One region of the Cupriavidus sp. DB3 genome, then DNA from elsewhere that is predicted to be linked to it. Evidence: predicted binding sites of a transcription regulator. Region 1 holds the regulator's gene; each other region holds the start of a gene.
What was found. The regulator sigma-54, encoded in region 1, starts transcription at its own class of promoters, with help from an activator protein. The targets are predictions, from matches to a motif close to TGGCANGNAANCTGCTTT.
Positions count from the first base shown of each region.

Region 2: the regulator sigma-54 is predicted to act here: its motif matches at 1,953-1,970, upstream of K7G19_RS16200 (TorF family putative porin).
Region 3: the regulator sigma-54 is predicted to act here: its motif matches at 2,988-3,005, upstream of K7G19_RS21590 (circularly permuted type 2 ATP-grasp protein).
Region 4: the regulator sigma-54 is predicted to act here: its motif matches at 2,018-2,035, upstream of K7G19_RS05895 (PQQ-dependent methanol/ethanol family dehydrogenase).

Region 1 covers NZ_JAIZPL010000005.1:603,388-609,318, reverse strand. Annotated here, with positions in the region: gene hprK (HPr(Ser) kinase/phosphatase) at 1-852, opposite strand, end outside; gene ptsN (PTS IIA-like nitrogen regulatory protein PtsN) at 926-1,381, opposite strand; gene hpf (ribosome hibernation-promoting factor, HPF/YfiA family) at 1,784-2,137, opposite strand; gene K7G19_RS19045 (RNA polymerase factor sigma-54) at 2,187-3,665, opposite strand; gene lptB (LPS export ABC transporter ATP-binding protein) at 3,843-4,667, opposite strand; gene lptA (lipopolysaccharide transport periplasmic protein LptA) at 4,767-5,396, opposite strand; gene lptC (LPS export ABC transporter periplasmic protein LptC) at 5,513-5,931, opposite strand, start outside.
Region 2 covers NZ_JAIZPL010000004.1:610,897-616,827, reverse strand. Annotated here, with positions in the region: gene amt (ammonium transporter) at 1-661, opposite strand, end outside; gene K7G19_RS16205 (P-II family nitrogen regulator) at 733-1,071, opposite strand; gene K7G19_RS16200 (TorF family putative porin) at 1,132-1,902, opposite strand; partial or broken gene K7G19_RS16195 (accessory factor UbiK family protein) at 2,284-2,532, shown strand; gene K7G19_RS16190 (YifB family Mg chelatase-like AAA ATPase) at 2,876-4,522, shown strand; gene K7G19_RS16185 (LysE family transporter) at 4,945-5,604, opposite strand; gene K7G19_RS16180 (MFS transporter) at 5,880-5,931, opposite strand, start outside.
Region 3 covers NZ_JAIZPL010000007.1:132,592-138,522, reverse strand. Annotated here, with positions in the region: gene K7G19_RS21605 (MurR/RpiR family transcriptional regulator) at 1-3, opposite strand, end outside; gene edd (phosphogluconate dehydratase) at 299-2,167, shown strand; gene K7G19_RS21595 (gluconokinase) at 2,398-2,907, shown strand; gene K7G19_RS21590 (circularly permuted type 2 ATP-grasp protein) at 3,118-4,590, shown strand; gene K7G19_RS21585 (alpha-E domain-containing protein) at 4,689-5,642, shown strand; gene K7G19_RS21580 (transglutaminase family protein) at 5,714-5,931, shown strand, end outside.
Region 4 covers NZ_JAIZPL010000002.1:31,525-37,455, reverse strand. Annotated here, with positions in the region: gene K7G19_RS05900 (c-type cytochrome) at 1-33, opposite strand, end outside; gene K7G19_RS05895 (PQQ-dependent methanol/ethanol family dehydrogenase) at 152-1,885, opposite strand; gene K7G19_RS05890 (quinoprotein relay system zinc metallohydrolase 1) at 2,181-3,116, opposite strand; gene K7G19_RS05885 (quinoprotein dehydrogenase-associated SoxYZ-like carrier) at 3,194-3,976, opposite strand; gene K7G19_RS05880 (ABC transporter permease) at 3,988-4,809, opposite strand; gene K7G19_RS05875 (ABC transporter substrate-binding protein) at 4,825-5,931, opposite strand, start outside.

The sequences.
Region 1 (5,931 bases):
CGCCTCCACCAGCACCGCAAGGTTGCGGCCGGCCGCCACCTGGATCTTCACCATATGGATCGGCAGGCCGAGCACGTCGAGATATTGCGAATCGAGCGGCAGCCGCTCGAATTCGCCGTCGTTGCGGCGAACCAGCTGGACCACGAGCTTGAGCTTCATCTTCCGGCGCACAGCGGTTTCGCCGAAGATCGTCTTGATGTCGAGCAGGCCCAGGCCGCGCACTTCCAGCAGGTTCTGCAGCAGCGGCGGGCAGCGGCCCTCGACGAAATCGGGGCCAAGACGCACGAAATCGACCGCATCGTCGGCGACCAGGCCGTGTCCGCGCGAGATCAATTCGAGGCCCAGCTCGCTCTTGCCAAGGCCCGATTCGCCCATGATCAGCACGCCCATGCCGAGGATATCGAGGAACACCCCGTGCATGGTCACGCGCGGCGCGGAAATGCGCGACAGATACAGCCGCAGGTGGTCGATGACCGCGGCCGAGGATACCGGCGTCGTGAACAGCGGCGTGGAAGAGCGCGTGCAGCGCAGTTCCAGGTCCGGCGGCGGCTCCATGCCGTCGGCCACCACCAGGAAGGGCGGCTCGAGCAGGATCAGCTCGCCCATCTGGCGCTTGCGCGTTTCGTCGTCGAGCCGCTGGTAGTAGGTGATCTCCGGCTTGCCGAGCACCTGGATCCGGTTCGGGTGAATCAGGTTCAAGTGGCCGACCAGGTCGGCCGCCGAGGTCGCCTCGCGTGCGAAGTCGAGATCGAAGGCGCGATCGGCGCCCTCCAGCCCGGCCACCCAGGACAATTTGAGGTCGGCTGCGTTGTCGTCGAAGATCGACTGGGAGGTAACGCCGGTGAGTTCCATGCGGGATGAGGCGGGGCGCTGGGGCGGTGGTGAATGCGGGTGGCGCGGCGGTGGGCCGCTTACGCCGAGAGGGTCAAGGATGCCATTGCACCAGCAACTGGTGAACCGCATCGGGCGTCGGCAAAGCGGCGAGGCCTTCACGCATATCGCGATCGGACAATAGCTGAGCGATTTCCGACAGGATTTCGAGATGCTGCTGCGTGGCCTGTTCGGGGACCAGCAGGAAGATCAACAGCGAAACGGGCTTGCCATCGGGCGATTCGAACGGAATCGGCTCGGCAAGCCGCATGAAGGCGGCCAGCGGCTGCTTCAGGCCCTTGATGCGGCCATGCGGAATGGCCACGCCGGCGCCAAGGCCGGTCGAGCCGAGCGATTCGCGGGCGAACAGATTGTCGGTCACCGTGGCGCGCGCCACGCCATGGTTGTTCTCGAACAGCAGCCCGGCCTGTTCGAACACGCGTTTTTTGCTGGTGACGCTGACGTCGAGCGAGATATTGCCGGGCGGCAGCAGTTTGGCCAAACGGTTCATTTGAAATGCGCGGAATTCCTGATACTGGCGCCGCCATGCGGTTTCTTGCCGGCGTGGGCCGGTCTGCCGTTGCTGGGCGGTGCGTTCGTTGCCGCCGCTTCCCGACTATCAGCGTGCGGCACATTATAGTGCAGGGGGGCTCCCTGCCGTCCGATGCCGATCGCCCCGAGCGGCATTGCGCAAGGAAACGGGGCGGGCATTCTCTATATGTATTGCACAGCATACACCGGGAAGCCGGCCAGACGGAACCCCATCCCGGTTTCATCCTATAGGTTGCACGGCGAGGCGGCACCGCGGCCTCGCTCGAACGTCCACGCGGGGCGCAAAAAAGCCGTGCTCCTGGCACGGCTTCTTTCCTCACTTCAAGGCCGGCCGGCGTTGTGGCCGAGCCGAATCTTCAAGCTACTGCTGGGCCTGACTGGCCACGAAGCTGTGGTACTTCAGCGATTCGCGGTCGTGGCTCTGCACCTTGTCCTTGTAGCGGATCACTTGCCGGTCCAGCTTGTCGACCAGCATGTCGATCGCCGCATAGAGATCTTCGTGGTGCGCCTCGACAAAGATGTCCTTGCCCTTCAGATGCACATTGATTTCCGCGCGTTGACGGCGATCCTTTTCCTTTTGATTGTCGACCGATAGCAGCACGCTGACGTCAATAACCTGATCGAAATGCCTGAGGATTCGCTCCAGTTTCGTTTCCACGTACTCACGCAGCGAAGGCGTGATGTCCAAGTGGTGTCCACTGATCTTGAAGTTCATAGCGCTTCTCCTTCTGAAAGAGCCGCACCAGGCAGGCGATGCGACTCGGCTACAAAGACTTGCGAAGGTTCACGGCGGGGATCTTCAAGGCTTCACGGTATTTGGCGACGGTACGTCGCGCCACGACGAAGCCTTGTTCCCCCAGCAGTTCGGCAATCCGGCTGTCGGACAACGGGTTTCTGGGGTCTTCGGCTCCTATCAACTGCTTGATCAGCGCACGGATTGCGGTGGAAGAGGCGGCACCGCCGGTTTCGGTCGATACATGGCTGCCAAAGAAATATTTCAGCTCGAATGTCCCCATCGGGGTGGCCATGTACTTATTGGTAGTCACACGAGAAATGGTCGACTCGTGTAGACCCAGTGTATCGGCTATCTCCCTCAAAACCAAGGGGCGCATCGCAATTTCACCGTGCGTGAAGAAATTCTTTTGCCGCTCCACGATGGCTTGTGCGACGCGCAAAATGGTGTCGAAACGCTGCTGGATATTCTTGATGAGCCAGCGCGCCTCCTGCAGTTTCTGCTGCAATCCCGCGGCGCCGGTATCGCCTTTTGCACCGCGCAAGATTTGCGCATACATGTCGTTGATGCGCAGCCGCGGCATCACATCGGGATTGAGCTGGGCGATCCAGTTATGGCCGCTCTTGCGCACGAACACGTCGGGCACGACGAAATCCGCTTCCGGCCGGCTGTAGGCGTGGCCGGGATAGGGCGCGAGCGAGCGGATCAGCTCGTGCGCGGCCTTCAGCTGCATGTCGTCGACCTGCAGCGCCTTCTTCAGGCGGGTGTAATCGCGCGCGGCCAGCAGTTCGAGGTGATGGCGCACGATCGTCATCGCCAGCTCGCGCTGCGGATGTTCGATGCGGCGCAGTTGCAGCGACAGGCATTCGGCCGCGTTGCGCGCCCCGACCCCGGGCGGGTCGAAGCTTTGCAGCAGCGTCAGCATCGCATGCACTTCGTCGAGCTCGAATTCGAGCTCTTCAGGCAATTCGGAAAGGATTTCCTCGAGCGAGGCGCTCAGGTAGCCGTCGTCGTCGAGCGATTCGATCAGGAAAATCGCCAGGCCCTTGTCGCGCGTGGAGATTTTCAGCGGCGCCAATTGCTCCATCAGATATTCGCGCAGCGTGGGCTCGGCATCGCGCAATTGCAGCGGCGTTTTCTCGTCCTCGTCGCTTTGCGGACGGCGGGCGAAATCGTCCAGGCTCCAGTCGCCGCCATAATCGTCGCCCGCGCCGTCGGCATAGCCGTCGTCGGCGGACGCGGCGCCATCCGCGCGCGAATCGGCGGGGGCCGTCGGCTCGGAAGACGGGGTCGTGGTGGTGGTCTGGACATTGACCGACCCGTCGGCGGCGACCCGCAGCGGGCTTTCGATCCAGTCGTTTTCGCGTTCGAGCAGGGGATTCTCGGTCAGCGCCTGCTCGACTTCCTGTTGCAGTTCCAGCGTGGAGAGCTGCAACAGCCGGATCGACTGCTGCAGCTGCGGCGTCAGGGCCAGATGCTGGGAGAGGCGTAGCTGTAGCGACGGTTTCATGCGGCCTATTTTATGCGCAACTTCGGCCGCGATGGAACGGAATTTGCTATCGGAAGTTTCGATTGCGTGGTCAGAAGCGATTGCCTGATGGATCACCAGGGAAGGAACGGTACATGAACCGCGCACGAACGAAAACGGCCGCCCTCTGTACGAGGGCGGCCGCGCGCCAAACCGCCATTACATGCGGAAGTTTTCGCCCAGATAGACGCGCCGCACCGATTCATTGGCGATGATGTCCTTGGGCTCGCCGGCCGCGAGCACCGCGCCTTCGCTGATGATGTACGCGTGGTCGCAGATGCCCAGCGTCTCGCGCACGTTGTGGTCGGTGATCAGCACGCCGATATTGCGTGCCTTCAGGAAGCTGACGATGCGCTGGATCTCGCCGACCGCGATCGGATCGACGCCGGCGAACGGCTCGTCGAGCAGGATGAAGCGCGGCGCCGAGGCAAGCGCCCGTGCGATCTCGACGCGGCGGCGCTCGCCGCCCGACAGCGACAGCGCGGGGTTGTTGCGCAGGTGCGCGATCTGCAGATCGTCGAGCAGGCTGTCCAGCCGCCGCTCGATCTCGGCGCCGGACAGCGCCTTGCCGTTGTCTCGCTGCAGTTCCAGCACCGCGCGGATGTTCTGCTCGACATTGAGCTTGCGGAACACCGACGCTTCCTGCGGCAGGTACGACAGGCCCATGCGCGCGCGCTCGTGGATCGGCAGGCCGCTGATGTGCTGGCCGTCGAGCACGATGTCGCCTTCGTCGAGCGCGACCAGGCCCACGATCATGTAGAACGAGGTGGTCTTGCCCGCGCCATTGGGGCCGAGCAGGCCGACGACCTCGCCGCTCTTGACGTCCAGCGACACGTCCTTGACCACGGTGCGCGAGCCGTAGCGCTTCTTCAGATGACGCACCACCAGGTTGCTGGTGGCCGGCATCGTGCCCGCGCCGGCACCGGCTGCGGTGTTGGCGTTGGCGGCGGGAGCGGTGGCGGTAGCGGTGTCGGCAACGGACATGTGGGCAATCCTTTGATACTGCGTCATGCGAAGCGGGCGTGGCGAAGCGTACGTGGCGGAGCGTGCGCGGCGTGCGGGTACGTCAGGCCCGGGAAGCGATCAGGGCTTGGCCGTCGGCGAGCCTTTCAGGTCCACGCCGGCGCCACTGCCGCCGGTCCCCTGGCTCTGGCGCGGCGACAGCACGGCGCGTACGCGGCCGGACGGGTTCGCCGGCGCCGCGTTGCCGCTGCCACCGGCCGCGGTGTAGAACTCGTTGCGGCTGTCGTAGGTCAGCACCGCGCCGCGGATCTCGTCGACCACCTTGGCGCCCGCCAGCCGCGCCATGCGCGCATTGCCGATCAGCTTGGCCACTTCCTGCTTGCCGTCGTATTCGATGCGGTCGCCCCAGCCGTCGATGTACTCGTCGACGTTGTCGCGCTTCTGCCGGATATAGGCCTGCTTGCCGCCCTTGGACGTGGCCACCGCGTACTGGTAGCCCTCGGGATCGGTGCGGACCTCGGCGGCATCGGACTTGAGCACCATGGTCCCCTTGGTCAGCACCACGTTGCCGGTCAGCGTATAGATCTGCTTGACGTCGTCGTAGCTGGCGTTGTCGGCCTCGAGCACCAGCGGCTTGTCGCGGTCGGCGCGTTCGGCGAGCGCCGGCAGGGCGAGCGTCATGCCGGCGGCGAAGGCGAGCAGCACGGCGGTGGCGCGGCGGCGGGTCCAGGTCGTCAGGGTCAGGGTCATGTTGGCCACGATGGCGTTGATTGGCGTTGTCCGGGAATCGTCCAGACGGGGCGGGTGGCCCGGACTGGCGCGGAGATCGTTCGAATGGTGCGCGCCTGGCGCGGGGGCGCGATGCGTCATGGCTGTTTCGCGCCGCCGCCGCGCGGCGCCATCACGATGGTGCCGCGCACATTGCCGAGCAGATTGACCTCGCGCGTGACATTGTTGAAGACCAGGCCGTTGGCCGTCATCACCGACGGTCCGCGGGTCAGCTTGACCGGCTTGTCGGTCTTCACGATGTCGTCGTTGATCAGGATCTGGAAGTAGCTCGAGGTCGCGCTCATCTGCGGGTCCTGCGATGGATCGGCGCCCTGCACGCGAACGATATGGGCGTTGCCGAACAGGTCGATCACGCTGGCGTCGGCGTTCATCTTGCCCAGGTCCGCGGTACCGGTCACCGGCGGCCGGTCCGGTTCGTAGGCGCGCATCGCCGGCCGCGTGACCTCGTAGGTCTGGTCGTCCTCGTAATGGATCATCCGCTCGCCGGTGAAGCGCA
Region 2 (5,931 bases), on a different contig from region 1:
GGATATAGGCGAAGGTGAACCACAGCACGATGAACACCAGGACCGCGGAGAAGCGGGCGCGCTCGGCGAAGGCGCCAATGATCAGGCTGCAGGTGATCGCCGCGAACGCGCACTGGAAGGCGAAGAAGCCCAGCTCCGGAATCACCACGCCCTTGCTGAAGGTCGCCGTCACCGCTTCCGGCGTCAGGCCCTTCATGAACAGCCGGTCGGTGCCGCCGAAGAAGGCGTTGCCCTCGGTGAAGGCGAAGCTGTAGCCGTAGATGGCCCACAGCAGCGCCACCAGCGAGAAGATCACCAGGCACTGCATCAGCACCGACAGCATGTTCTTCGAGCGGACCAGGCCGCCGTAGAACAGCGCCAGGCCGGGCAGCGTCATCAGGATCACGAAGGCCGTGCACATCAGCAGCCAGGCCACGTCGCCCTTGTTGGGGGTCGGCGCGGCGGCGGGCGCCGCGGCTTCCGCGGCTGCGGGGGCCGGGGCCGTTGCGGCGGCAGGCGCAGCAGGCGCGGCAGCCGGGGCGGCAGGCGCCGTGGCGGCGGCCGAAGCCTCGGCGGCGGGCTTGTCCTGGGCCGCGGCCGGGCCGGACAGCGCCATGCCCGCCGTGCCCAGGGCCAGCGCCATCGCGCCGGCCGTCAGGAATCGTTTGAACCAGCTAGTCATCTGAATACCCTCTTGTCGCTTTTGTCGCGCTTGTGGCTTGTATCGCGTGTGTGTTTGCGTCCGGCGTGCCGTTACAGGGCGTCGCCGCCGGTCTCCCCGGTACGGATCCGGATGACCTGCTCGATCGGTGCGACGAAGATCTTGCCGTCGCCGATCTTGCCGGTGCGGGCCGACTTCTCGATCGCCTCGATGGCGCGGTCGACCACGTCGTCGGGCACCGCCACCTCGATCTTGACCTTGGGCAGAAAGTCGACGATGTATTCGGCGCCGCGGTACAGCTCGGTATGGCCCTTCTGCCGGCCGAAGCCCTTGACCTCGGTAACGGTGATGCCGGACACGCCCACGTCCGACAGCGCTTCACGCACTTCGTCGAGCTTGAACGGCTTGATGACGGCGATGATCAGTTTCATCCGTGTTCTCCTGAGAGCGCGGCCCCGTTCCAGCCGGGGCCCGCTCGTGCTGACCGTGAATTAGAAAGTCTTGGTGAGCGTGGCAACCACCGTGGCCTTGCCCATGTAGCGGCCCGAGGTGTTGGTGTAGACGCCGCGCTTGGCATTGGTGTCGACATACGAGACCGCGGCCGAGAAACCGTTGCCCAGGTCCTTGGTCAGGCCGAGCTTCCAGTCGGTGTACGAGGCGTCCGACACGTTCTGCACCTTCTGGTAGCCGACGTGCGCGTTCAGCGTCAGGCCCCAGAACTCGAGCGGCACGTTCGCCGACAGGTCCACGTACCAGCTGTTCTTGCTGTCGTAGAAGCCGAACAGGTTGGTCGGCGCGTACGAATACTTGAGGAACACCGGGCCGTAGCCGATGCCCGCGTACAGCTCGGTGGTGTACGGGCGGGTGAAGTTGGCCGGATAGTCGCCGGGGTAGTAGTACTGCAGCACGCCGACGTCGTAGTTCCACTTGCCGTCGCCGAAGGTGTTCTTGAAGCCGGCGTAGAAGTCCATCTCGATCGGGGCCGACACCTCGTCGTTGCTGTCGTTCAGCCAGCTGATGCTCGAGTTCCAGTTGCCCGCGTAGAAGCCGCTCGCATGGCTGTAGTCGAAGCCGCCCTGGATCGCCGGCCGGCGATTGGTCTGCATGATCCCGCGGTAGCGGTATTCGGAGGCCAGCGTCACGTTCGCCGTGAACGTATGCGGCGAGGCCGCTTCGGCGGTCGCGGGCGCGCTCTGCGCCAGTGCGGTGGTGGCGGAACCGCACAGCGTCAGCGCGCCGATGGCGAGGGCCAGCGTCTTCATGGATTTCTTCTCCTTTTCCTTGGGCTCGGGACTTCTCTGTCAGGGCGGATACTGCAACTGCCATGCCAGGGTCCGGCGTGGAGCGGGCGCGCATGGACAGCCCTGACGGCACGCTGAACGCCTCGTATGCAAGCCGGTTTCCATCTGCCTTCGAAAAGCCCGCAACACGGGGCTGGGCGCGCCGCGCCGGGTTAAATGCTGTGTCCGGCGGGGCGAAGCCGCTTTTCCCGGCGCGCTTCACGGGCCATAATCCGCCCATGCCACCGGCTGGTGCCGGCCGCCGCCACGGGCGCGCGTTGCACCGATACCGTGCAGATGCGCCCATCCGGCCGCTCCCGCCGCCCCCGATCGATGCACCCCCACGGTGCAGAAGGAGAAACGATGAAACCCACCGATCTCTTCAACGACCTGCAGAGCAAGGTCAGCGAGGTCCTGCGCAATTCGCCCGCCAAGGACATCGAGAAGAACGTCCGCAGCATGATGACCCAGGGCTTTGCCAAGCTCGATCTGGTCACGCGCGAGGAATTCGACGTGCAGTCGCAGGTGCTCGCCCGCACGCGCGCACGGCTCGAGGAGCTGGAGATGCGAGTCGCGGACCTGGAACGGCGCGCCGGCATGGCGGGCGCGGCGGGTGTGGGCCCGGCCACGGTCGGCACCGCCGGCGCCGGCACCACGGCCTCGGCCACCTCGGTACCGGGCTCGACCACGCCCGAGCCGGGCACCGGGCCGGCAAACCCGGGGCTGGCCGGCTGAACGCGCCAGACCTCACGTCATGCGAAAGGCCGCCGGGCAACCGGCGGCCTTCTGCGTTTACGGCGGCGTTAATAAATCGGTGACATGCCGGATCGCCCTTCCACCGCCTTCGTCCACCGCATTTGTCTACCGCATTCGTCCACCGCCTTGGTCCGTCGCCCAGGCCCATCACCCTCGTCCATCTTTCCTCCACCTCTTCCTCTTTCCCCTGGTCGCCCCCATGCACCTCGCCGTCCTGCGCAGCCGCGCCCTGACCGGCATCGACGCGCCGCCGGTCTCGGTCGAAATCCATCTGGCCAACGGCCTGCCCGCCTTCGCCATCGTCGGGCTGGCCGAGACCGAGGTGCGCGAGAGCCGCGAGCGCGTGCGCGCCGCGATCCTGAACTGCGGCTTCGAATTCCCGAACCGCCGCATCACCGTCAATCTGGCCCCGGCCGATCTGCCCAAGGAATCGGGCCGCTTCGACCTGGCCATCGCGTTGGGCATCCTGGCGGCCAGCGGACAGATTCCGGCGGCGGCGCTGGACGGCTACGAGTTCGCGGCGGAGCTGTCGCTGTCGGGCGCGCTGCGGCCGGTGCGCGGCGCGCTGGCGATGGCGATGGGGCTGGCGCGCGAGCACGCCGGCGCGGTGTGCGGCCGAGCGAGCGGCACAGCGGGCGGCTTGGTGGCTGGCCCAGCGAGCGGGCCAACGGGCGGCTTGGCGGCTGGCACAGCTGGCGGCTTGGCGGGCGGCACAGCGGTCGGCCCGGCACGCGCGTTCGTGGTCGCGGCGGGCAACGGCGCCGAGGCCGCGCTGGTGGAGTCGGTCACCGTGCTGGCGGCCGCTTCGCTGCCCGAGGTCTGCGCGCACTTGGCCCGCACCGGCTCGCCGCTGGCGCGGGCCAGGCCCGTGACGGCGGCACCCGTCGATGGCTCGTCCGCGGGCATGCCGGACATGCGCGACGTGCGCGGCCAGGGGCAGGCGCGCCGCGCGATGGAGGTGGCGGCGGCCGGGCAGCACTCGGCCCTGCTGATCGGCCCGCCAGGCACCGGCAAGTCGATGCTGGCGCAGCGCTTTCCCGGGCTGCTGCCGCCGATGACGCTGCAGGAGGCGCTCGAGTCCGCCGCGGTGCTGAGCCTGACCGGCGCCGGCTTCCAGAGCGAGCGCTGGGGCCGCCGGCCGTTCCGGGCGCCGCACCATACCGCCTCGGCGGCCGCGATGGTCGGCGGTGGCGGCGATCCGCGCCCGGGCGAGATCTCGCTGGCGCATCACGGCGTGCTGTTCCTCGACGAGTTGCCCGAGTTCGACCGGCGCGTGCTGGAGGTCCTGCGCGAGCCGCTCGAATCCGGCCACATCACGATCTCGCGTGCGGGCCGGCAGGCCGATTTCCCGGCGCGCTTCCAGTTCGTCGCGGCGATGAACCCCTGTCCGTGCGGCTACCAGGGACATCCGGCCCGGGCCTGCCGCTGCACGCCCGACCAGGTGCTGCGCTACCAGGCGCGATTGTCCGGGCCGCTGCTGGACCGCATCGACCTGCAGATCGAGGTGCCGGCGCAAAGCCAGCAGGAGACGCTGGACGGCCCGCCCGGCGAGGACAGCGCGGCGATCCGCGTGCGCGTGCTGGCCGCCCGGGCGCGGCAGCTCGAGCGGCAGGGCAAACCCAATGGAGAACTGGCGGGGGAGGAGATCGACCGGCATTGCCCGCTGGACGAGCAGGCGCAGGGGCTGTTGCGCGCGGCGATGGCGCGCCTGGGCTGGTCGGCGCGCTCGTACTTTCGCGTGCTGAAGGTCGCGCGGACCATCGCGGATCTGGGCGGCGCCGACACCATCGGCGCGGCACACGCGGCCGAGGCGGTGCAGTATCGGCGGGTGTTGCGGCCGGTTTAGCGATGCGCTGCGTTCATCGGCTGATCGGCTGATCGCTCCGCGTCACTTCTTCCGCTGGCGGGAAGGGTTGGAGGAGGGGAACGGCGCTCGCCACACCGACGGTGCCGGCCGTTCAATCGCCCCTGCCCTCTCCCCCGCCCCTCTCCCACCAGTGCGCGAGGGGAGCAAACCGGGCGCGGTAGCGGTGCAGGCCGTTAATCAAGCCGGACGGCGGGCTTCGGGCGGCTCGCCCGGCGGTTCCGGCTCCTCCTCGATCGGCGGATGATCGGGCGGCACGCCGGGCGGCGGCGGGTCTTCTATCGGCGGAACGGTGTGGTCGGCGCGGCGCGGCATCGGTCGGCTCCAAGGGGCGGGTAACCACCATTGAAGCAAACCGGCCGGGGGATCGCCAGCCGGCGCGGTCCTGTCCGGTCCGATCGCGCTCAGCCCGGCTGCCGGCGCACGAAGAACAGCGCGGCGCCGACCGCCATCAGCACGCTGCCGAACACGCGGTTCTGCCAGCGCATCGCGCGCGCGTCGCGAAACAGCCCCTGCATGCGCGAGGCCAGCAGCGCGTAGCCGTGCATCACGATCAGGTCGACCGCGCACATCGTCACGGCCAGGATCGCCAGCTGCGGCGCCAGGGGCCGCGCCGCATCGATGAACTGCGGCAGCACCGCCACCATGAAGACGATGCCCTTGGGATTGGTGACATTGGTCAGCAGGCCGGTGGCGAAACGCCGGCGCGGACTCATCGCGGCCACGCGGATGCCGCACTGGGACTTGCCCTCGCCATTTGCATCGCTCGGCTCCTGCTCGACCCGCGCCCGCCACTGCTGCACGCCCAGATAAATCAGGTACAGCGCGCCGACCGTCTTGACCGCCGCGAACGCATGCTCGGATGCAATCAGCAGCGCGCCCAGCCCGCCGCCGGCGACCAGCAGCACGATCAGCAGCCCGGTCTGCAGGCCGAGAATCGTCGTGGTGGTCCTGCGCAGTCCATAGGACAGCCCGTGGCTCATCGACAGCACGGCGCCCGAGCCCGGCGAGACCGCGATCGCCCAGCAGGCCGCGAAATAGGCGAGCCAGATTTCCCAACGCATGATTTGCTCCTTCTTGTTTTTGCCTAAGCTCGAACCTTTTCAACCCCGGAACCTTGCCGGACCCTGGGACCTTCGATTCCCCGGACTTCTCCAATCCGCGGACTTTTCCAATCCCCGGACCTTTCCAATCCCCGGACCTTTCCAATCCCCGGACCTTTCCAATCCGCGGACGTATCCAAACCCCGGACCTTTTCAGATCCCCGGACGTTTCCGCGGACGTATCCAAACCCCCGGTCCTTTTCAGCCCCCCGGATCGTTCCAAACGCCGGCGGCGTTCAACCCGCCACCCGCCGCCAAAGCCGCGGCACCAGCGCATACCAGAGATAG
Region 3 (5,931 bases), on a different contig from region 1:
CATGAGGGCGGCAAGGGTCGGATTGGATCGTTGTATGTAGAGATTCTACTTCGCGGGCCGAATGATCGGGCCGATCGCCGTTCGCCGCAGTCGGGAATAACCCTGAGGTTCGGCGATGGAAAGGCCATTTTCCAAGGGGATTTCCCGCATTGTCGGCACATTGGCGCGAATCGGGGCTTCTGGAACCGACCTGTCTTCCGGTAGAATGTAGAAATTCTACACAAAACGACCCCGCCGGGATGGACCCCAGCTCCCGGTTCATCGACTGCCCATCTTCCCGTTCGCCTCTCCATACCGCATGTCACAGACTCTCGATCCCGCGGTGCGCGACGTCACCGAGCGCATCGTCGAACGCAGCCGCGCCAGCCGTGCCGCCTACCTGGAACGCTGTGCCCGCGCGCAGCGCGACCAGGGGCCGGCGCAGGGACTGTCCTGTGCCAATCTGGCCCACGGCTACGCCGCGCTGCCGGCCGCCGACAAGCTGAAGCTGCGCGTCGAACATGCGCTCAATCTCGGCATCGTCACCGCGTACAACGACATGCTGTCGGCGCACCAGCCCTATGAGCGCTATCCCGCGCTGATTCGCGCGGCTGCGCGCGAAGTGGGGGCGGTGGCCCAGGTCGCCGGCGGCGTGCCGGCGATGTGCGACGGCATCACGCAAGGCAATCCCGGCATGGAGCTGTCGCTGTTCTCGCGCGATGCGATCGCGATGGGCACGGCGATCGCGCTGTCGCACAACACCTTCGACGCGGTGGTGATGCTCGGCGTCTGCGACAAGATCGTGCCGGGGCTGGTGATGGGCGCGCTGCAGTTCGGCCATCTGCCGGTGGTGATGGTGCCGGCCGGACCGATGGCCAGCGGCCTGCCCAACAAGGAGAAGGCGCGCGTGCGCCAGCTCTATGCGACCGGCCAGGTCGGCCGCGACGCGCTGCTCGAGGCCGAGTGCCAGGCCTATCACGGCGCGGGTACCTGCACCTTCTATGGCACCGCCAACAGCAATCAGCTGCTGATGGAAATCATGGGCCTGCATCTGCCGGGCGCGGCCTTCGTGCCGCCCGAGGGCGGCCTGCGCGATGCGCTGACGGCCGCCGCGGCACAGCGCGCGCTGGCGCTGTCGGCGCGGGGCGACGGCTATCTGCCGATCTGCCGCATCGTCGACGAACGCGCGGTGGTCAACGGCATCGTCGGGCTGCTGGCGACCGGCGGCTCGACCAACCACACCATTCATCTGGTGGCGATGGCGCGCGCCGCCGGCATCGTGATCGACTGGGACGACTTCGACCGGTTGTCGCGCGTGACGCCGCTGCTGGCGCGCGTCTATCCGAACGGCGCGGCCGACGTCAATCACTTCCATGCGGCGGGGGGCGTCGGCTTCGTGATTCGCCAGTTGCTGAACGCCGGACTGCTGCATGAGGACGTCGAGACCGTGGCCGGCCCGGGGCTGGCGCGCTATGCGCAGGAGCCGGTGCTGCACGACGGCGCGTTGCAGTGGCGCGAAGCCCCGGCGCAAAGCGGCGACGCGCAGGTGCTCGCGCCGATCGACGCGCCGTTCGATCCGGAAGGCGGGTTGCGGCTGATGTCCGGCAATCTTGGTCGCGGCGTGATCAAGGTGTCGGCGGTCGCGCCGGAGCACCGGATCGTCGAGGCGCCGGCGCGCGTGTTCGATTCGCAGCAGGCGCTGCAGGACGCGTTCACGCGCGGCGAGCTCGATCGCGACGTGATCGTCGTGGTGCGTTTCCAGGGCCCGAACGCCAACGGCATGCCCGAGCTGCATCGGCTGACGCCGCCGCTGGGCGCGCTGCAGGATGCCGGCCATCGCGTCGCGCTGGTGACCGACGGCCGCATGTCGGGCGCCTCGGGCAAGGTGCCGGCGGTGATCCACGTCGGACCGGAAGCGAGCGCCGGCGGTCCGCTGGCGCGCGTGCGCGACGGCGACCGGCTGCGCGTCGACGCGGTCGCCGGCACGCTGGCGTGGCTCGGCGACCCGGCCGAGTTTGCGGCCCGCGCGCCTGCTGCACCGCCGCAGGACGCGTTCGCCGACTACAGCCTGGGGCGCGGCCTGTTCGGGCTGTTCCGCCGCCACGCGCGCGGCGCGGAGCAGGGCGGCAGCGCGCTGGACCTCAGCGAGGCCGATGCGATGGCGGCGCCGGCACCGCGCGCACTATAGTCGTGCTGTAGGGCGTACTTTCGGCAGGCGATCCGGCAACCGATACGGCAACCGATACGGCAACCGATACGGCAGGCGACACGCAACCCCGGACCGAACCCCGGACCAATCAATCCTCAAGCCGGCCGGACCCCGCGTCCGGCCTCGACCGCACGCGCGCGAACCCGCCGCCGCGCGGTCAGACCAACAAGGGCGGCTTCGACCGTCCGATCCTGATCGATGGAGCAGACATGATCTATATCCTGATGGGCGTCTCCGGCAGCGGCAAGACCACGGTCGGCTCGCTGCTGGCGCAGGCCCTGCACTGCGGCTTCCATGACGCCGACGAATTCCACAGCGCCGCCAACAAGGCCAAGATGGCCGCCGGCATTCCGCTGACCGACGAGGACCGCTGGCCCTGGCTGGACGCGATGCGCGCCGCCATCGACCAGGCCCGCGCCGAGGGCCGCCCGCACGTCTTCACCTGCTCCGCGCTGCGCCAGATCTATCGCGACCGCCTGACGCCGCCCGACGGCGGGGTCAGCTTCATCTACCTGAAGGGCGATATCGACGTGCTGCGCACGCGCCTGGCCGGCCGCAGCGGGCATTTCTTCGATCCCAAGCTGCTGCAGAGCCAGCTCGATACGCTCGAGGAGCCGCGCGACGCGCTGGTGCTCGATATCCGCAAGCCCCCGGAGGAACTGGTGCGCCAGATCCTGGCCGAGCGTCCGCCCGTCCGCGGCAGCCAGCCCGTGCACTGAAATGGTGTGCGGGGCGGCGTCCCCGCGCCATTGCGTGGCGCCACGCCGCGCCAACACGCCGTTCGCGGCCCGTCTTCCATTGGCAGGCATCTTGCTTGAATGTCTGCCAAGGCACTTGGCCTCCTTCTCGGGGGCGGCGGCCGGACGTATGCTGTAGAAGTCAACGATGCGCGGCGGCCGGTCGGGCGCCCGGTACTGGGGGAGGGCATCATGGCGGCGCGGTTTTTCGATGAAATGCTGGACTGGCGCGGCGATGCGCCCCCGAACATCGCCGCCGGGCAGGCGTTGTCGCCGGACGCGATCCGGCCGCACTACCGCCAGTTCGCCGACTGGCTGGCGCGCCAGTCGGGCGCGACCATGGCCAACAAGCGTGCCGAGGCCGACCTGGTGTTCCGGCGCGTGGGCATCACCTTCGCCGTCTATGGCGACAAGGACGAGGCCAACAGCGGCACCGAGCGCACCATCCCCTTCGACGTGATTCCGCGCATCTTCCCGGCCGGCGAATGGGCGCTGCTGGAGAAGGGCCTGCGCCAGCGCGTCGCCGCGCTGAACCGCTTCATCCACGACATCTATCACGGCCAGGACATCATCCGCGCCGGCGTGATCCCGCCCGAGCAGGTCTACGACAACGCGCAATACCGGCCCGAGATGCTGGGCATCGACGTGCCGCGCGACATCTATGCGCATGTCGCGGGCATCGACGTGGTGCGCGCGGGAGAGGGCGAGTTCTATGTGCTCGAGGACAATCTGCGGGTGCCTTCAGGGGTCTCCTACATGCTCGAGAACCGCAAGATGATGATGCGCTTGTTCCCCGAGCTGTTCGCGCGCAACCGCGTCGCGCCGGTGGCCCACTATCCCGACCTGCTGCTCGACATGCTGCGCAGCGTGTCGCCGCAGGGCGTGGCCGATCCGACCGTGGTGGTGCTGACGCCGGGCATGTACAACTCCGCCTACTTCGAGCACGCGTTCCTCGCGCAGCAGATGGGCATCGAACTGGTCGAGGGCAGCGACCTGTTCGTGCAGGACGACCATCTGTACATGCGCACCACGCAGGGGCCGCAGCGCGTCGACGTGATCTACCGCCGCGTCGACGACGACTTTCTCGATCCGCTGGTGTTCCGGCCCGATTCGACGCTGGGCGCGGCCGGCCTGCTGGCGGTCTATCGCGCCGGCAATGTCACGGTCTGCAATGCGATCGGCACCGGCGTCGCCGACGACAAGTCGATCTATCCCTATGTGCCCGAGATGATCCGCTTCTATCTGGGCGAGGAACCTCTGCTGGCCAACGTGCCGACCTGGATGTGCCGGCGCCCGGACGACCTGCAGTACGTGCTCGACCATATGGACGAGCTGGTGGTCAAGGAAACGCACGGGGCCGGCGGCTACGGCATGCTGGTCGGGCCGGCGGCGACGCGCGCCGAGATCGACGCCTTCCGCGAGGTGGTCAAGGCGCGGCCGGATCAGTACATCGCGCAGCCGACGCTGGCGCTGTCGACCTGTCCGACCTATGTGGAGGCCGGCATCGCGCCGCGCCATATCGATCTGCGGCCGTTCGTGCTGTCGGGCAAGGAGGTGCGCATGGTGCCGGGCGGGCTGACGCGCGTCGCGCTGCGCGAGGGGTCGCTGGTGGTCAATTCCTCGCAGGGCGGCGGCACCAAGGACACCTGGGTGCTGGAGCGCTGAGCCGACGAACCTTCGAGCCATCGAGCCTTCAAGCCTTCGCACCTTTCCGCAGCCATTGCCGACCCCGCGATCTTCCGACCGGACCACGGAGAGCCATCATGCTGAGCCGCACCGCCGACCACCTGTTCTGGATGGCGCGCTACACCGAGCGCGCCGAGAACACCGCGCGCATGCTCGACGTCAATTACCAGACCTCGCTGCTGCCCCAATCGCTCGAGGTGGCCGAGCAGGGCTGGTGGGCGATGCTCGATATCTCCGAGCTGACGCACGCGTTCGACCACAAGTACGGCCTGCTGTCGCGCGAGGACGTGATCGACTTCATGGTGCGCGACATGACCAACCCGTCGTCGATCATGAGCTGCCTGCGCGCGGCGCGCGAGAACGCGCGGGCCGTGCGCGGTTCGTTGACGACCGAGGTGTGGGAGACGCTGAACACCACCTGGCTGGACGTGCAGCGGATGATCTCGGACGGCGTGCTGCGCGACGATCCGTCGCAATTCTTCGAATGGGTCAAGTTCCGCTCGCACCTGGCGCGCGGCGTGCAGTTCGGCACCATGCTCAAGGACGACGCCTTCCACTTCATGCGGCTGGGCACCTTCCTGGAGCGCGCCGACAACACCGCGCGGATCCTCGACGTCAAGTTCCAGGCCACCGGCAGCGAGAACGGCGGCACCGAACGGACCGAGCAGGACTTCTATCACTGGGCCGCGGTGCTGCGCTCGGTGTCGGGCTTCGAGGTCTACCGCAAGATCTACCGCACGGTGATCACGCCGGTGCGCGTCGCCGAACTGCTGATCCTGCGGCCCGACATGCCGCGCTCGCTGGTGTCGAGCATGGACGAGGTGGTGGCGATCCTGGCGCTGGTGCGCAACCAGCAGTCGGCCGAGACCGAGCGGCAGGCTGGTAAACTGCATGCCGACCTCAAATACGCGCGCATCGACGACATCTTCGCGGTCGGACTGCACGCTTTCCTGACCAGCTTCCTGGAACGCATCGGCGATCTGGGCAGCGGCATCAGCCGGGACTTCCTGGTGCCGCCGCTGGCAGCCTGACCGATGGATTCGCCCACCGACGCGCCAGGCGTACCTGCCGGGCGGATCTGGCGGCGCAGCGCAACATGACCGTGAAATACCAGATCCACCATCGCACCGTTTACCGCTATGCCGAGCCGGTGATCCGCAGCGTTCACGAGCTGCGGCTGGCGCCGCGCTCCGGCCCGCTGCAGCGCGTGCACCAGTGGCAGCTGTCGGTGCCGGGCAATCTGTCCGAGGCGCTCGACGGCTTCGGCAATATCGTCCATCAGTTCACGCTGGCGCGGCCGGCCGACACCATCACGATCGC
Region 4 (5,931 bases), on a different contig from region 1:
CGGCGCGATACGTCGAATCCGTTCTTTCAGCATGAATCACCCATTCGAATGCGGTCGGCGCCGTCCCCGCATGCGCCAACACATGCGCCAACACATGCATCAACGCACGTGTCGATGCGCACGCTGGCGCGCCGGCCTGTACGGCAAGCGCTCAGACCTTGCTGAGCTTGAACACCCACACCGAGCCGCCTTGCTCGAGGAAGTTGACGCGCTTGGCCACGTCGCCGCCCCACAGCGGCACGGCGCCGCCCCAGCCCGACACCACGGCGATGAACTGCTCGCCGTTTTCTTCCCAGGTGACCGGCGGCGCCACCACGCCGCTGCCGGTCTGGAATTGCCACAGCTCCTTGCCGGTCCTCGCGTCCGCCGCCTTCAGGTAGCCCTCGGGCGTGCCCCAGAACACCAGGCCGCCGCCGGTCGTCATCACGCCGCCCCACAGCGGCGCGTTGTTCTTGACCTCCCAGACGATCTTGCCGGTCTTCGGATCGACGGCGCGCAACGCGCCGATATAGTCCTCGTTCAGCGGCTTGATGGTGAAGCCGGCGCCGAGGAAGGCCGCGCCCTTCTTGTAGGTGATCGGCTCGTTCCAGATGTCCATGCCCCATTCGTTGGCCGGCACATAGAACAGGCCCGTCTGCGGGCTGAACGCCATCGGCTGCTGGTTCTTGCCGCCGAGGAAGCCCGGCGCGGCGAACACCGACTGTCCCTTCTTCTGGTCGGCGGGGTCGCCAGGACGGCTTTCCGCGACGAAGTTGGGCCGGCCGGTCTTCAGGTCGATGTCCCTGGCCCAGGTCACCTTGCGGACGAACGGAAAGGCGTTCAGCACCTTGCCGTTGCGTGCATCGTTGACGTAGAAGAAGCCGTTGCGGTCGGCCTTGCCGCCGACGCGCTTGCCGTCGAGGTCGAAGGTCACGAACTCGTTGACGCCGTCGAAATCCCAGCCGTCGTTCGGCGTGTTCTGGTAATGCCAGACGATCTTGCCGGTGGCAGGATCGATGGCCACCGTCGACGACGAGTAGAGGTTGTCGCCCTTGCGCAGATGGCTGTTCCACGGCCCCGGATTGCCCGTGCCGAAGTAGGCCAGCCCGGTCTTGGGATCGTAGGTGCCGCCGAGCCAGGTCGCCGCGCCGCCGGTCTTCCAGGTTTCGCCCGGCCAGCTGGCGTTCAGGTTACCGGTGATGCCGTTCTCGATCTTGTTGCCCTCGGCGTCGAAGCGATAGCCCATATGCCCTTCGACGGTCGGGCGGATCCACACCAGGCGGCCGGTCCTGGCATCGCGCGCCTCGACGCGGCCGACCACGCCGAACTCGCCCCCCGATACGCCGGTCAGCACCAGTCCCTTGACGATCATCGGCGCCGCCGTGTACGAATAGCCGGCCGCGTAATCGTCGATCTTGTCCTTCCACACGACCTTGCCGGTGTCCTGGTCGAGTGCGACCAGCTGCGCGTCCAGCGTGCCGAAGATGACGAGCTTGTCGTACAGCGCGGCGCCGCGGTTCACCACGTCGCAGCACGGCATGATGCCTTCCGGCAGGCGATGCTCGTACTTCCACAGCTTCGCGCCGGTCTTGACATCCAGCGCGAAGATCCGCGAGTACGAAGCGGTGACGAACATCTTGCCGTTATGGATCAGCGGCTGCGATTCCTGGCCGCGCTGCTTCTCCCCGCCGAACGAGAACGACCACGCCGGCACCAGGCGGGCGACGTTCTTCGTATTGATCCTGGCCAGCGGCGAGAAGCGCTGGCCCTCCGGCCCGATCCCCCACGACAGCACATCACCGGGACTCTTCGCGTCGTTCTCGATCATCGCGTCCGTCACGGCGGCCCGCGCGGCGAAGCTGGTCACGCACGCGGCGGCCAGCACCAGCACCTTCAACTTGCTCATCGTTTGCTCCTCTCTCTTTTTGTCGATCATCGGCTTCGATCATCGGTTTCGATCAACCCTGTCGCGGATTTCCCGGTGGTTCTTCCACAGGCGCGGCACAGGCCGATCGGCGATGCCGCGCCGGTGCGCCAATCCGCAATTCGCGTGCCACGCCGGCCGTGAAAAATTCCCGTTGCTTGCGAACCCTTTTCGCCGCGATCGCGCGCGCGGATGCGCCATACCGGGCCGTACCGCGCCACCGCGCAACAACGCTGTCGCGGAATGGAGCATCCCTCGCGGGTACCAGCGGCACGGTTCATGGCACCAGCGCCTCCCGTTCATAGGCCGGGTACAGGTGCGTGACGTTGCGCAGGTATTCGGCCGGCATCGCGGCCCAGCCCGAGTACGGCGCCGGCACCGGCATCGCGATGACCTCGGCGAGATCGCGGCCTTCGCGGGCCGCCTGGCGCAGCCGGGCGTCGAGCCAGCGCAGGTAGTCGCGCGTCTGCGCGATCGCATCGGCGCCGTCGAGCGCAGGGCCATGGCTTGGCACCAGCAGGCGCAATCCGTCCTCGCGCATCCGGCGTTCCAGCACGTCGAGGCTGGCGAGCCAGCGGGGAATGTCGGCGTGCGGCGTGGTCGGGATGCGCGAGCGGAAGGCCAGGCCGCCGGCGAACATCACGCGCGCGGTATGGTCGATCAGCACCAGATCGTCGCCGGTATGGCCCTGCAGGCGCAGCAGCTCGAATCGATGGCGTCCGATCGTGCGCGGTCCCGGCTCGATGGTCGTGACGGGCGGCGCCGGTTCGGTGCCCGCCATCCAGTCGCCGCAGAGCCGATACAGGTTGTCGGCATACGCGCCGGCCTCGCGCGCCGCGCCGGCGACGGTACCGGCCAGCGCGGCCGGACTGGCGTCGGCATAGGCCTGGTTGCCGAAGAAGTAGTCGGGATGCAGGTTCAGGTTCAGCACCAGGCGGACCGGGGCCTTGGTCACCCTGGCGATCGCCGCGCGCTGCTGCTCACCGTAGCGCCGCGACGGCCCCGTATTGACGACGACCACGCCGTCGCCGGTATCGATGAAGGCCGTATTGATGATGTTGCAGCCGTTGCCGACGGCGAAGTCGGCATTCGCCCCTTCAAACAGCCAGATGCCGTCGCCGATATCGCGCGGCGCGAGGCGGTAGTCGGGCGGCCGCAGCGCCCCTGCTGCGGGGTCGTCGCCGAATGCCGATGCGGGAAGCAGCAGGGCCATCGACAGGGCGATCGACAGGGAGAACGGCAAGGCAAACAGCTGGAGAATCGGCACGGCGAGCGCGGCCAACAGGCGCCTCATGGCAGCACCCGCGCGTCGATACGGTTGCCGTTGTTGTCGCGGCCGGTCACCGCCAGCGGCTGCGGCGCCGGCTCGCGCAGGTCGAAGGAGAAGATCGGGTTCTCCGACACGGGCTCGTGCAGCTCGAGCGTGCCGAGCGGCTCGCGACGGCCGTCGACGAGCGCCAGCTGCTCGATATGGAAGGCGGGAATGCCCGCCACCAGGCCGGTGTCCATCGGATGCATCACGCGGACCCGGATCCGGCCGCCGCCGCCATCGAGCGCGGCAAAGCGCCGGGCCTCGACCCGGTTCAGCGTCACGCTCCACGAGCCGTCCTTGCGCGTCACGCCCGGCACCGTGCAGCCGCCGCCGGCGGCGTCGACCAGCAGGCCGCCGACATGCCAGACGCCATCGCGGGTGCGGGCCGCGACCCGTACCGGGGAGCCTTGTTCCAGCTTGAAGCGGAACGACAGCGCCGGCTTGAGCTTGCCCGGCGTGAACGCCAGCACCTTGCGGATCGGATTGCGGTCGACCCCGACCACGATCCGGTCCACTTCGCCCAGCGCCGAGGCGTCGAAGGCGATCGGCACGTTCAGCGCGTCTTCGGCGAAGGCGGGACCGACGACCTTCACGCGCGCGTCGAACACCGCGGGCGCGTTGCCGAGCATCTCGCCGCGCAGCGTGGGCCATTGCGTCGAGGCGAACGGGTCGGCATCGGCGGCCGCATGCGCCAGCGCCGACGCCAGGGCCAGCAGCGTCCCGAGCCACGCACGGTTTTGCCTGCCATGACGGCGCGGCACGACAGGCGGCCTCACGCCCGTTTTCCCAGCGGCCTTGCCATGCCGCGCTGCGGGTCGTAGCCGAGCAGCGCCACGCCGAAGAACAGGCAGGCGCAGGCCGCCACCACCGCGACGCTGCCCCAGGCCGCCTGCCCGTACAGCGCGAAGCGGATCGCCTCGACCGCATGCGTGAAGGGGTTGATCCGCGCCAGCTGGTGGATCGGCTCGGCCCCGGATTCCTCGAGCTTCCACAGCGGATACAGCGCGGTGCTGATGAAGAACATCGGGAAGATCACGAAGTTCATCATGCCGGCGAAGTTCTCCAGCTGCCGCACATGCACCGACAGCGCGAGGCCGAGCGCGCCGAGCATCAGCGCGGCCAGCGTCATCGCCGCGAACAGCATCGGCAGCGCGGCATACGCGATCGGCACATCGAACAGCACGGCGACCAGCAGGAACGCCGCCATCTGCAGCAGCGACAGCAGCGCACCGGCCGCGAGCTTGCACGCCAGCAACCAGGGCCGCGGCAGCGGCGCCGTCAGCAGCAGCCGCATCACGCCCATTTCGCGGTCGTAGACCATCGCCAGCGAGGACTGCATGCCGTTGAACAGCGCGATCATCGCCAGCAGGCCGGGGGTCAGATAAACCTTGTATTCGACATAGGTGTCGTAGGGCGGAATGATGGCGACGCCGAACACGTTCTGGAAGCCCGCGCCGAATACCAGGAACCACAGCAGCGGCCGCACCAGCGACGAGATCAGGCGGCCGGGCTGGCGCAGGAACTTGCGCAGCTCGCGGCCCGCGACGGCGCGCAGCGCGCGCCAGCGATGGAGCAGGAGAGAGATGGAGGTCATCATGGCGGCAGGCTGTCAGCGGCGGCACGCGGTCTCGGGCGCGTCCGCGCCCAGCGTGTCGAGGTTGTTCCTGGGATGCAGGAAGCCGTCGAGCGGGGCGACCGCCGCCACGCCGTCGGGATGCGCAAGAAACACCGGCTGGCGCAGCTGCCCGTCCCAGGGCCGGAAACTCAGGCGCGGGCCCTTGAAGCCATCGATGACGACATCGCCGGAGACCAGGCTCCGGGCCTGCTCGGCAAACGGCGCCTTCGGCGCGCGCGTGGCCGCTTCGACCACAGCCTTGACCGCGACCCAGCCGGCCCAGTCGTGCCCGCTCATCGGCCTGCCGGCGGCCTTGAGGAAGCGCCGGTTCAATTGCGGGCCGCCGTGGCGCTCCCAGGCCCGGTGCCACGCCATCGCGGTCAGGCCGTTGGCGCCCGCCACCGGGCGCGGCAGTTGCGTGGCGTACGGCAGCGTGCGCGCGAACTCGCCGTCGGCATCGGCGACCACCACGACGTCGTGATCCGGGCCGCCCGTCAGCAGCCGGACGTTGGCCAGCTCCCGTTCACGCGGATCGTTCGACAGACGGAAGTCCCGCTGCGCGGCCCAGGCGATCCCGAAGCGCCGGGCCGCCTGCAGATAGAGCGCCTGCCACGCGCGATCCTCCGGCGCGGGGCCCGTCAGCAGCAGCGCCTTGCGCCATTTGCGCGCGGCCAGCGCCTGCATCAGCGCGTCGGCCTGCATGCGCCGGCTCGGCAGTGTGTGCAGCAGGTGCGGCGCGCAGGCTTGCCCGCGCAGCGCGTCGTCGTCGGACGAGACGTTCAGCAGCAAGGCCTCGCCGGGCTTTACCGCGCGGGTCGCCGCGCGCACGGCGTCGGCGGGGAGATCGAGCACGATGTAGCGGATGCCCTGGCGCGCCAGCATGGCGGCCGTCTGTGCCGCCCCCTCGGCGTCGCGCGCTTCGGCGGCATCGAGCTTCAGCGACAGCCCCGCGGCCTCGAGCGCAAGGCGGGATTCGGCCGCGGCCACGCGCATGCCGTCGAATGGCCTGCCCTCGGGGTGGCCGGGATAGCGCTGCTCCAGCCGTCTGGACTCGTAGCGCGGATCGTCGGCCAGGCTGACGACGCCGATGCGCAGCTCGGC